4 regions of the Erwinia sp. 1181_3 genome follow, and region 3 is predicted to be linked to each of the others. Evidence: predicted binding sites of a transcription regulator. Region 3 holds the regulator's gene; each other region holds the start of a gene.

Evidence for each region. Region 3 encodes CRP, which controls carbon source genes, mostly activating them, when cyclic AMP is high. Its sites were predicted from a motif close to ATGTGANNNNNNTCACAT; they were not measured.
Region 1: FY046_RS21350 (PTS mannitol transporter subunit IICBA) is a predicted target of CRP. The motif match lies at 1,072-1,089, and genes of this name have one in related genera.
Region 2: serA (phosphoglycerate dehydrogenase) is a predicted target of CRP. The motif match lies at 2,227-2,244, and genes of this name have one in related genera.
Region 4: FY046_RS05200 (PTS sugar transporter subunit IIB) is a predicted target of CRP. The motif match lies at 1,743-1,760, and genes of this name have one in related genera.

Annotation. Positions count from the first base shown of each region.
Region 1 covers NZ_VTDE01000013.1:105,772-108,946, reverse strand. Annotated here, with positions in the region: gene FY046_RS21355 (DUF3053 domain-containing protein) at 177-893, shown strand; gene FY046_RS21350 (PTS mannitol transporter subunit IICBA) at 1,353-3,175, shown strand, end outside.
Region 2 covers NZ_VTDE01000003.1:305,121-308,295, forward strand. Annotated here, with positions in the region: gene FY046_RS09825 (5-formyltetrahydrofolate cyclo-ligase) at 1-546, shown strand, start outside; gene serA (phosphoglycerate dehydrogenase) at 728-1,966, opposite strand; gene rpiA (ribose-5-phosphate isomerase RpiA) at 2,313-2,972, opposite strand; gene FY046_RS09840 (LysR family transcriptional regulator ArgP) at 3,169-3,175, shown strand, end outside.
Region 3 covers NZ_VTDE01000005.1:23,853-27,027, reverse strand. Annotated here, with positions in the region: gene FY046_RS14645 (YccS/YhfK family putative transporter) at 1-1,233, opposite strand, end outside; gene crp (cAMP-activated global transcriptional regulator CRP) at 1,291-1,923, opposite strand; gene FY046_RS14635 (OsmC family protein) at 2,293-2,700, shown strand; gene FY046_RS14630 (amidohydrolase) at 2,961-3,175, shown strand, end outside.
Region 4 covers NZ_VTDE01000002.1:190,156-193,330, reverse strand. Annotated here, with positions in the region: gene FY046_RS05210 (methyl-accepting chemotaxis protein) at 1-247, opposite strand, end outside; gene FY046_RS05205 (LacI family DNA-binding transcriptional regulator) at 603-1,556, opposite strand; gene FY046_RS05200 (PTS sugar transporter subunit IIB) at 1,850-2,164, shown strand; gene FY046_RS05195 (PTS sugar transporter subunit IIC) at 2,176-3,175, shown strand, end outside.

The DNA of each region.
Region 1 (3,175 bases), on a different contig from region 3:
GGATCATATTTTTTGTTTATTTTTCGATCTTGCTTTGCAACCTGCCTCACAAATGCCACGCAAAAATAAGTTACACAGACATCGCTATCCATCAAAAGTGATTTCGACTATTCTTTACCCAACATTTGTAGTTTGAATAAAACCGATAAGTATTTGTTAACAGGAGTTAATTTCTTATGATGACAGGATCATCACGCATCTTGACGCGTCTGCTGGTGCCCGTTATGGCGCTGTTTATGGTGTTACAACTCACTGGCTGTGGCGATAACGAAGCCGATCAACGTAAAGCGTTTATCGATTTCCTGCAAAACACCGTTATGCGCAGCGGCGAACATCTGCCCAGCCTGAGTGAAGATCAGAAGCAGAAATTTGGTCCCTTCGTCAGCGATTACGCGATTCTTTATGGTTTTTCTCAGCAGGTAAATCGTGCCGTGGATTCCGGGCTGAAACCGGTGGTTGATGAGCTTTCAGCCATCCACACTCCGCAGGATTACCTGACACGCCGTGATGCCCTGCGCCAGGTGAGCGGTTCTCTTGGGGTACTGACCCAGCAGATTCAGTCCGCGAAAATGCAGGCCGACAGCAGCAAGGCGGCACTGAAACAGCCGGAAGATTTAAAAACCGTGTACGACAATGTGTTTAACAAAGTGGTCACTCAACCTGCTGCAACACTGGCACCGCTGCTGCCCGCGTTACAAACCCTGAGCCAGGATGCGGTACAGACCGGTGACTTCCTGCAACAGCAGGGCGCAAACGTCAGTTTTAACGGTTCTGCGATCCAGTTCCCGACCCAGCCTCAGGCCACGCAGTACAATACGCTGATGAGCAATCTGAGCACCAATGCCCAGGCGTTGACCCAGGCGCAAGCCGCGCTGAAGGGCAATTTCCAGTAAATTCTGCATCAGAGCTGACAATCGTCAGCTCTGATGTTCCTTCCCCTCTCACCTGTCACTTTCTTACATAAGACTCATCTCATGTTTCGACGGGCAGAAGAAGTGTGATCGCACGCATTCAGCCCTCAAATAATTTGTGATCAACATCACAAATCAAAAACAAACAAACAACATACATTTGTGATACACATCACATCACGCGGTTGTTATTGTTTAAATATTCGCCACCGTCCTTTTCATACACTCCTTAAATGTGATCGTTATCACTAAAACAACCCATGCACCCCACCTAACATAGTGATCTACATCACACTTATCCCGACAGCTACGCAGCGTCATATTCGCGTGATAGAGTCCGCCTGCATACAGTGATACTGACGGCTTCCCACTGTCGGGTCTAAAACAAAAATTCAACGCGCTCTCTTATTTGGCGGCGCGTACCAATAAGGGGTGTTTTTTATGTCCTCATCAGATATCAAGATCAAGGTTCAGAACTTTGGTCGCTTTCTGAGCAACATGGTAATGCCAAACATCGGGGCGTTTATCGCCTGGGGTATTATCACCGCACTGTTTATTCCTACCGGATGGCTGCCAAACGAAACACTGGCGAAACTGGTTGGCCCAATGATTACCTACCTGTTGCCACTGCTGATCGGCTTTACAGGGGGTCGTCTGGTCGGCGGCGATCGCGGCGGTGTGGTAGGTGCTATTACCACCATGGGCGTGATTGTGGGTGCGGACATGCCAATGTTCCTCGGTTCAATGATTGCAGGTCCTCTGGGCGGCTGGGCGATTAAAACCTTCGACCGCCAGGTTGACGGTAAAATCAAAAGCGGCTTTGAAATGCTGGTGAACAACTTCTCTGCCGGTATCATCGGCATGCTGTTGGCTATCCTCGCATTCCTGGCAATTGGTCCACTGGTAGAAGGTCTGTCCCATATTCTCGCCGCAGGCGTGAATCTGATGGTGCAGAACAACCTGCTGCCACTGACCTCGATCTTCGTGGAACCGGCAAAAATTCTGTTCCTGAATAACGCCATTAACCACGGTATCTTCTCGCCACTGGGTATCCAGCAGGCCAGCGAAGCCGGTAAGTCGATCTTCTTCCTGATCGAAGCGAACCCGGGCCCAGGTATGGGCGTACTGATGGCCTATATGTTCTTTGGCCGTGGTAATGCCAAGCAGTCTGCCGGTGGCGCTGCCATTATCCACTTCCTCGGTGGTATCCACGAAATCTACTTCCCGTATGTGCTGATGAACCCACGCCTGATTCTGGCGGTGATCCTCGGGGGTATGACCGGTGTATTCACCCTGACTCTGCTGAACGGCGGCCTGGTGTCTCCGGCTTCACCGGGTTCCATCCTGGCGGTGCTGGCAATGACGCCAAAAGGGGCTTACTTCGCGAACATCGCCGCGATCTTTGCCGCCTTTGCTGTCTCCTTCGTGGTTTCTGCCATTCTGCTGAAAACCAGCAAAGTGAAAGAAGATGACGACATCGAAGCCGCATCACGTCGCGTACAGGAAATGAAAGCCCAGTCTAAAGGCCAGTCAACTGCCCCTGCTGGCGGTGCTGATGGCCTGCATAGCGATCTGAGCCACGTCCGTAAAATCATCGTTGCATGCGATGCGGGTATGGGTTCCAGCGCCATGGGTGCCGGTGTGCTGCGTAAGAAAGTGAACGATGCAGGGCTGACCAACATCTCCGTGACCAACACCGCGATTAACAGTCTGCCGGGCGATGTCGACCTGGTGATTACTCACCGCGATCTGACCGAACGAGCGATGCGCCAGGCGCCTCATGCCCAGCACATCTCGCTGACCAACTTCCTCGACAGCGGCCTGTATAACGACCTGACAGCACGCCTGGTGGAAGCCGGGCGCAGCGCGGGTCACCGTGAGAAAGTGAGCACCACGCTGAGCGACAGCTTTGACGAAGGCCAGGATCACCTGTTCAAACTGAGCGCCAGCAATGTGTTCCTGGGTAACCATGCGGACAATAAAGAGCAGGCCATTCGCTTTGCCGGTGAGCAGTTGGTGAAAGGCGGCTACGTTGAGCCGGAATACGTTGCCGCAATGCTGGAACGTGAAAAGCTGACACCGACTTACCTCGGTGAATCCATCGCCGTGCCGCACGGCACCGTGGAAGCAAAAGACCGTGTGCTGAAAACTGGCGTGGTCTTCTGTCAGTACCCGGCAGGGGTTCACTTCGGCGAAGAGCCGGATGATATCGCGCGTCTGGTGATTGGTATCGCAGCACGTAATAACGAGCACATTCAGGTTAT
Region 2 (3,175 bases), on a different contig from region 3:
GTACGCAATTTGCGTCGTGAAATCAGCGATGAACAGCAGCAACTTGCCGCAGTGCAGGCGGCAGACCATGCCCTGAATTTTGCCCCGATACAGCAGGCGCAGCATATCGCACTGTTTCTTTCCGTCGATGGCGAGATCAATACCCGACCATTAATCGCCAAACTGTGGCAGCGAAAGCAGCAGGTTTACCTGCCCGTGCTTCATCCTTTCTCGACGGGTCAGTTACTGTTTCTGCGTTACGATGAGAAGACTGAACTGAAGATAAACCGCCTGCGTATTCCTGAACCGCCGCTGGATATCCGCAATCTGTTGCCGTTAAGCGAGCTGGATGTGCTGATCGTGCCACTGGTGGCGTTTGATGCCGGAGGACAACGTTTGGGGATGGGAGGCGGATTTTACGACAGGACGCTACAGAACTGGCAGCAGCACGGCTTTATGCCGATAGGGCTGGCGCATGATTGTCAGCAGGTGGACACCTTGCCGGTAGAGCAATGGGATATTCCCTTACCTGCGTTGATTACGCCTTCAAAAATCTGGCAATGGTAATACCCTTTATCTTTCACACCACAGGTGTGTTGCCTGCCCTCACAAACCCCGGTCACTTACTTCAGTAAGCTCCCGGGGATTTGTTCAGTTGTCGCCTTCCTGCGGCGAGAAATCTTGCGGGTATTCATTATCCATCAGGCTGAATCAATGCCTCAAGGTTGAGGCATGAACAACACGACAATCAGTACAGCAGACGTGCGCGAACGGTACCAGGAATTGCCTTCATCAGCTGCAGTGCTCTATCAGCCACATCTTGCGGTGCATCAACGTCGATGACCACGTAACCCATCTGCGGTGTCGTTTGCAGATACTGAGCGGAGATGTTGATACCCTGGTCAGCAAAGATCAGGTTGATCGCCGTCAGTACACCTGGACGGTTCTCATGGATGTGCATCAGACGGCTGGCATTCGCACCGTGCATTGGCAGCGAGGCTTCCGGGAAGTTAACCGCCGACAGTGTAGAGCCATTGTCAGAGTACTTGGCCAGTTTACCCGCGACTTCAATACCGATGTTCTCCTGAGCTTCCTGGGTCGACCCACCGATATGGGGTGTCAGGATCACGTTGTCGAACTCACACAGCGGTGAATTGAACGGATCGCTGTTGGTCGCAGGTTCTTCCGGGAAAACGTCAATCGCCGCGCCCGCCAGGTGCTTAGTGGCCAGCACGTGGCACAGCGCAGGAATATCCACCACGGTTCCGCGCGAGGCGTTAATCAGCAGTGCACCGGGCTTCATCAGCGCCAACTCTTCCGGGCCCATCATATTCTGGGTGGACTGCGTTTCAGGCACGTGCAGGCTCACAACATCGCTCATATTCAGCAGGTCAGAGAGATGCTGTACCTGCGTGGCATTACCCAGCGGCAGTTTGCTCTCAATATCGTAAAAGAACACATGCATACCCAGGCTCTCGGCGAGCACACCCAGCTGCATACCGATATGACCGTAACCAATGATGCCCAGCTTTTTGCCGCGTGCTTCATAGGAACCCACAGCCAGTTTATGCCACTCGCCACGGTGTGCTTTCGCATTGGCCGCCGGAACACCGCGCAGCATCAGCAACAGCTCACCGATCACCAGTTCAGCTACGGATCGGGTATTGGAGAAAGGTGCGTTAAACACCGGAATACCACGCTTCGCTGCCGCATTCAGATCAACCTGGTTTGTCCCGATGCAGAAACAGCCAACGGCAACCAGTTTTTCTGCCGCAGCAAAGATCTCTTCGGTAAGGTTGGTGCGCGAACGCAGCCCGATGAAGTGCGCATCACGGATGGATTCTTTCAGTGTTTCGCTATCCAATGCGCCCTTGTGAAATTCAATGTTGGTGTAGCCAGCAGAGCGCAGATTATCAACTGCACTCTGGTGAACGCCTTCCACCAGCAGGAATTTAATTTTGTCTTTCTCCAGTGATACTTTTGCCATTTCCCGACCCTATTTAGCAGACTTCAGATGTGGCTTAATCCCTGTCATTGTTCTCGTTGACCAACATAATCGCTGTCGGCTGCAATGGGAAAAACGCGGGGATATAAGATAGCCTTCTGTCAAAATAACAAAATCTACGCTGGCGGCAATACAAACGATTGCCTGGCCTCCAGCATGGCGCCCCCGACTCACAGAACATTGCGGCAGAAAATCATGGTGCAACGTGAACCTTCAGGAGGATCGCGCCTCAGGCAGCAACTATGTGACATAAGTCACTAAATTTCGCCTGCAAAAGAAAAGATGTTTTTCGCATAAAAATAACCGGCACCCGCGGGTGCCAGAGAGATCATTTCTGAATAGTTTGCACGCCGTTGGCTGTACCGATCAGCGCCACATCGGCACCACGGGCACCAAACAGACCCACAGTGACTACGCCTGGCAGCGCGTTAATTGCTGCTTCCAGCCGAATGGGGTCAATGATTTTGAGATTATGAACATCAAGAATAATGTTTCCATTGTCGGTCACCACGTTCTGGCGGTACTCCGGCTGACCACCGAGCTTCACCAGTTCGCGAGCAACGTACGAGCGCGCCATCGGGATAACTTCTACAGGCAGAGGGAAACGCCCCAGCACATCGACCTGCTTGGATGCATCCGCAATACAGATAAAGCGGTCGGCAACGGCTGCAATAATTTTCTCGCGCGTCAGCGCTGCGCCGCCGCCCTTGATCATCTGCATCTGCCCGTTAATCTCATCGGCACCGTCAACATAGACCGCCAGCTGATCGATCTCGTTAAGATCGAAGACATGGATGCCGTAGCCTTTCAGTTTGGCCGTGGAAGCTTCTGAGCTGGAGACCGCTCCTTCAATCTGATGTTTAATCGACGCCAGTGCATCAATGAAATGGGCAGCAGTCGACCCGGTGCCAACGCCAACGATAGTGCCCGGAGTGACGTAATCCAGAGCTGCCCAGCCGACAGCTTTTTTCAGTTCGTCTTGTGTCATGGTATGTTTAAAACCTGTGAGCCACTGTGTGCGCGTAGTATAAAGCAAGGCTGGGCAAAATCACCGCCTTCCACGGCGTTTGATTCACAGGATTGGAACACACCCCACAAAGTGGTTGATTCGTAAAGTGGCGTAAGCTATACCCCCAATCTATGGCATAGTGCACAACCACACCTGAAAGAGAGTAGAACGATTAATGAAAC
Region 3 (3,175 bases):
CTGGATACGTACCCGAGTAGCGCTGTAACCGTTGAGGCTGACAAACATCACCGTCATCAGTATCCAGTAAGGCTTCGGCAGATTGAAGAACAGGGCCAGTGAACTGGCGAAGGTCAGCATGACTGCATAGCGTGCGGCGGTGCGCAGGGCAGAGGATTTCAGCGACAGATAACTCTTCAACGCAGGAAACAGCGGCAGGCGGCGCTGGCGGTCCGCCATCAGGTCGCGACGGTACAACGGGTGCTGGGTGCGTAGCACGCGGGCGATACGGCTGAAGTGATAATAGCAAAAGTTGCCAACCGGATTATCGGGGTGCTGACGGGATATTTTTTCCAGTGCCTGAAGCGGTTTTTCCATCGTGAAACGTTCAGGGAAGCGGTGATAGAGGATATCGTCAGCCAGTACCCGCAGGCGTGTGGCAATGGTCTGCGCATTCCAGCGGATCACCGCCTCGGCGTGGCTCTGCTCTACCAGCTTCTGTACTTCCTCGGGCTGATGCAGGCTGACGGCGATATGTTCCTGTAGATCGAGGGCGACCTGAAATGCGCGCGTCAGTCGCTGATAATGGTCGCGATTGGCGGCCAGCATATGCATTTGCTGGTAACAGGTGTTAATCAGATCGACGGCTTTCTGTTGGCGGACCAACAGGGGAGGCAGGGCGGTTTGGGGATCGGTCAACTGGGTTAGCAGACTGTATTTCGCTTCGCAGTAATCAGCCAGTTCATGATAGAGCAGACTGAGGGTTTCGCGCATCGGCTGCTCTTTCCACAGCCAGAACCAGAACCAGTTAAACGCGCCATACCAGACGGTACCGAGAATGAACAATAGCGGCGGCTGCCACATGGGCATGCGTCCGGCCAGACTGAGGGTGAAAATGGCGGCAATCAGCGATGCCGGTAGCAGACGACCGTGCAGCGGACTGATTTCACCGGTGACGCCAAGCAGCAGTGCCATGACCAGCAGGATCACGGGCAGTGGCACCTCTTCTGCCCCGGCGTACTGAATCAAAAAGCTACTGAAAGCAAACAGGCAACCGCCTACGATCAGACGTTTGAAGAAGCGTTTGTGTGGAGTATCAAGACCGGCATTGTTACAACAGGCGGGGACTAATGAGAACAGCAGGCCGTTTTGCAGGTTGCCGAGCATCCAGCCGATCGCCACGGGTAAACACAGCACCAGTGTTTGCCTGAGTGCGTAGTTAACTTCGGGGTGATAGATAATTCTCCGCCACATGAGCCACACCAAATAAAAACGGCGCGACTGGGCGTCGCGCCGTGGGTTCAGAGCCGGTTAACGTGTTCCGTAAACAACAATGGTTTTACCATGTGCTGAGATCAGGTTTTGATCTTCCAGCATTTTCAGAATACGACCCACCGTTTCGCGGGAGCAGCCGACGATCTGGCCGATCTCCTGACGGGTGATTTTGATCTGCATCCCATCCGGGTGCGTCATGGCATCCGGTTGTTTCGCCAGATTCAACAACGTTTGGGCAATGCGTCCGGTCACATCAAGGAAAGCTAAATTACCCACTTTCTCTGATGTGACTTGCAGGCGACGCGCCATCTGTGAAGACAGGCGCATCAGGATGTCAGGATTCACCTGAATCAACTGACGGAATTTTTTGTAGGAAATTTCAGCCACTTCACAGGCTGTTTTCGCACGTACCCATGCACTGCGCTCCTGACCTTCTTCAAAGAGGCCCAGCTCGCCAATGAAGTCGCCCTGATTGAGGTAGGAGAGGATCATCTCTTTGCCTTCTTCATCCTTGATTAACACCGCTACTGATCCTTTAACGATGTAATAGAGGGTTTCCGCCTTCTCACCCTGATGAATCAGAGTGCTTTTGGATGGATATTTGTGAATATGGCAATGTGACAGGAACCATTCGAGTGTAGGGTCTGTTTGCGGTTTGCCGAGAACCATTCGCTGTTATCCTCTGTTGTAATCGTGCCTAAATATACCCTGTATTCGGCGTGCTGCAGATGCGTTGCCGCTGGCCTGAAGCGCGAAATATTTTTGGGTATCAGGGGATGTATCCCTGCCAGGCGTTGAAATATTCAAGCGTTCCCATAGGGAAATTATACGGGCCTCTGTTAAGAGCATGGCTCGTGCTGTCGTCCCGTTTTTACCGTGCATTGTTATGCCAGTAAAATATTGCAGCTTCGTTTGTAGCACAGCTTTACAAGACTGTCTTCTGTTGTCTCGCTTCAGCATAGTTCGAAAAAGGCAACGTTGCCGTTTTTGTGAGTGCAGCGTACTCTGCGGTAACTGAATCAATGAGAGGATTTTGTGATGCAAGCACGAGTTAAGTGGGTTGAAGGGATGACGTTTTTGGGAGAATCCTCATCCGGCCATCAGATTTTGATGGATGGCAACGCGGGGGATAAAGCACCCAGCCCGATGGAGATGGTGCTGATGGCTGCCGGGGGATGCAGTGCGATTGATGTGGTGTCTATTCTGCAGAAAGGCCGTCACGATGTCGCCGACTGTGAAGTTAAATTGACCTCGGAACGTCGTGAAGAGGCACCGCGTATTTTCACCCATATTAACCTGCACTTTATTGTCAGCGGCAAGGCGTTAACGGATAAAGCCGTTTCACGTGCGGTCGACCTCTCTGCGGAGAAATACTGCTCGGTGGCGATTATGCTGGGGAGCGCGGTGAAAATGACGCACAGCTATGAAGTGACAGATCTGACCTGAAGCTGGTTTCTTATGGGTAACGATGTTCGTTGTCGTTACCCACAGCTGACAGAACGTAGCGTACACATCCTGCTATTCCTCTCTCTACCCGCATTTCACGCCACGGCAGGCGAATAACATCAGCGGTATATTTCCCTCGTTCTACATTCCTTTCTTAATTTGCTGCAGGCTGGCGAAACAACAGCTGAATGTCCGGCGTTTGCCCATGATTCTCTGTTGCTGCCTGGTCTGCCGTTGTCAGATTTAATCAACCAGGAGTCATGATGACTATCGAGACGCTGATTCAGGATGTCACACCAAAGGTGCTGCAATGGCGGCGGCATATTCACGCGAATGCCGAACTCTCTTTCCACGAGCATGGCACCGCAGACTATGTTGCCGCTGAACTGGCAAAGTTTGGCCCATTAACACTTAGTCGCCCGACGCCAAATAGCGTACTGGCTGAACTTGAGGGGCCGCGTAGTGGTGACTGCAT
Region 4 (3,175 bases), on a different contig from region 3:
TGGCATCGCCGTTCGCTTTCATTTTCTCATCATCACCCGTATGCATGTAAATCAAACGGTTTTGCCGGGCGGCATCCAGCTGGTTGCCAATATCATTGGTCAGCGTTGTTTTTATTGAGTTATGTTCTATCGTTTTTAACGCGTAAATACCGTAACCTGATATACCGATAATAATGCAGATTAAAAGAATAAATCCTGAAAAAAGTTTCTTACCTATTGAAAAGTCGTTAAATTTTAAAATAATCATATTAAGTCCTTTATTAAACATAATTAGTGTTATTGAAATAATTCTGCTTCCGGAGGTAAAACACGTGCCTGCAGGATTTTATCGGCAGTGAGAGCGGTTTCATTAAAAATGACTTTTATTGGGCAGTGATGGGATTTAGTGTGTTGATTTTAAAGTTTTTTTAATGTTAATAAGGGGGCTGATTATAAGATTGATGCGCGTTATTTCTGATGAAATAACGCGTTTTCTGATGTTTTGCTGGCAGACAGGGTACTTTTGTCAGTGGAATTAACTTTATGTAAATGGAGTTTTACATTTTTTTACATTTATATTGCAAGGTATCAGCGTTCTTTCTCGCAAACAGGCTGTTTATTTCTTAGCGTTTGCGGCTATCAGGAATAATCAAATCCCCGCGTAGCACGCATGCACCCAGCATGTCGCGGGTTTTCTCTGTCAGCCAGCTGACGATACGTGCTGCCATCGCATCCATGGAGTATTCAATCGAAGGAATGGACGGAATGCCCGGCAGATCCAGCGAACCGGCAAGGCTGAAGATCATAATGTCACCCGGTACGGTTTTATTAAACGCCTGCAGCTGGCCGATCACCCGCTGTGCTTCCTGCTCGTCAGCCACCAGCAGGGCGTTGAAATTAACGGTAGTGGCGTTATTCAGCAGCACCTGTACCGCAACGGACGAGGTGGTGGAATCCATAAACACCAGATTGCGGTTAAACGGCAAAAAGTTGTTTTCCAGCGCCAGCTTATAGCCCAGCAGCACCTGATCGGTATGACCGCTGGCCTCCGGATGGATCAGGGCAATCTGACGGCGGCCCTGGCTGATCAGATAATTACAGGCGGTCTCTGCGGCAAACGCATGGTCAAACTGGATGCTGTTTGGCGTGTCGGCAGCGACACAGTCAATCAGGATGACGTTGTCATCCGTAATATTCAGCGGGAAACGTGCGCCGATAATCAATACATCATCACAGAGGCCGCAGGAGAGTTCATCCAGCGCATTCATCACGCCCGTTTTGCTGTTGGCGAAACGCAGCAGCAGATGCTTTTGATGCTGGCTGAGGTGTTTTTCCAGTGCATAGAGATAACCGGTGGTCTGGTTAATATTCTCCTGTGCGCAGATCACGCCAATGCAGCCCGTCGACTGCGACAGTAGTGACTGCGCGATAACATTTGGCCGGTAGCTGAGTTCTTCGGCTGCTTTCAGCACCGCAAGGCGACTGGCTTCTTTCACTCCGCGCGATCCGCTCAACACCCGTGATACTGTGGCTTTAGACACCCCAGCTAAACGCGATACATCGTTGATTGTTGACATTTTTCTCCCCTGACACCCGGTAACAGCCTGCAAAAAATACCGCAAGAATGGCGCAAAATATCGCCACTGCCAGTATAGCGGCTTTGCATTTTCATGGAAACCGATTTTCCATATCACCTCAAAACTGTCCATATCGACCGCATTTTTGTGATGGGAATCCAGGAAAAAACCCTTTAACACCTGCGTTTATGATGAGTATCACATTTTTGTTTTCCTTAAATGGAAAACGGTTTCCGTATGGTGTCCAATCGTTTCCACATTTACGTTCTATTACATTTCGAGGATAACGGATTATGGTCAGGATTATGCTGTGCTGCTCTGCCGGGATGTCCACCAGTATGCTGGTGAGAAAAATGGTGGAGGCCGCCAATGAAAGAGGGCTGGAGGTGGACATTGAGGCGTATGGCGTCGCAGAGTTCGATACCCAGTTTCCCCGTTATCAGGTGGTGCTGCTGGGGCCACAGGTTAAATATATGCTGAAAACACTGTCAGAAAAGGCTGCCACGCAGGGTATTCCGGTTCAACCCATCGATCCGATGGATTACGGCATGCAGCGCGGTGACAAGGTGCTGGACTTCGCGCTGTCGTTGATTAACGCAGCAAACTAAAGGGTGTTCATATGAGTTCGCTATATCAGTCAATGATTGCCGTTATCGAGCAATCCATCACCCCGCTGGCGGGGCGTCTGGGTCAGCAAAAATACGTTATCGCCATCCGCGATGGCTTCACTGCCGCGCTGCCGTTTATGATCATCGGCTCGTTTATGCTGGTGTTTATCTTCCCGCCCTTTTCGGCGGATACCACCAACAGCTTTGCGCGTGGCTGGCTGGATTTTTCACTGACCTACCGTGAACAGCTGATGCTGCCGTTTAACCTGAGCATGGGGGTGATGACCTTCTTCATCTCTGTCGGGATTGGTGCCAGCCTTGGGCGGCAGTTTAATCTTGACCCGGTGATGTCCGGTCTGCTGGCGTTTATGGCATTTCTGCTGGTGGCGGCCCCTTATGCGGATGGTCATATCTCCACGCAGTATCTCTCCGGGCAGGGTATTTTCACCGCGTTGATCACCGCGATCTACTCGACGCGCGTCTATGCCTGGCTGAAGCAGAACAACATTACCATTCGCCTGCCAAAAGAAGTACCCACCGGGGTGGCGCGCTCCTTTGAAATCCTGATCCCGGTGGTGGTGGTGATGGGCACGCTGCATCCGCTGAATCTGTTTATTGAAGCGCAAACCGGCATGATTATGCCGCAGGCGATTATGCACCTGCTGGAGCCGCTGGTGTCGGCATCGGATTCACTGCCTGCGATCCTGCTGTCGGTGCTGCTGTGCCAGATTTTCTGGTTCGCCGGTATCCACGGTGCCCTGATTGTGACCGGGATTATGAACCCGTTCTGGATGGCGAACCTGTCGGCCAACCAGGCTGCGCTGGCCGCCGGAGCGGCGTTACCGCATATCTATTTACAGGGCTTCTGGGATCACTACCTGCTGATCGGCGGTGTGGGTTCAACACTGCCTCTGGCTTTCCTGCTGTTGCGCAGCCGCGTGACTCATCTGCGTACCATCGGCAAAATGGGCGTGGTGCCCAGCTTCTTCAATATCAATGAACCTATCCTGT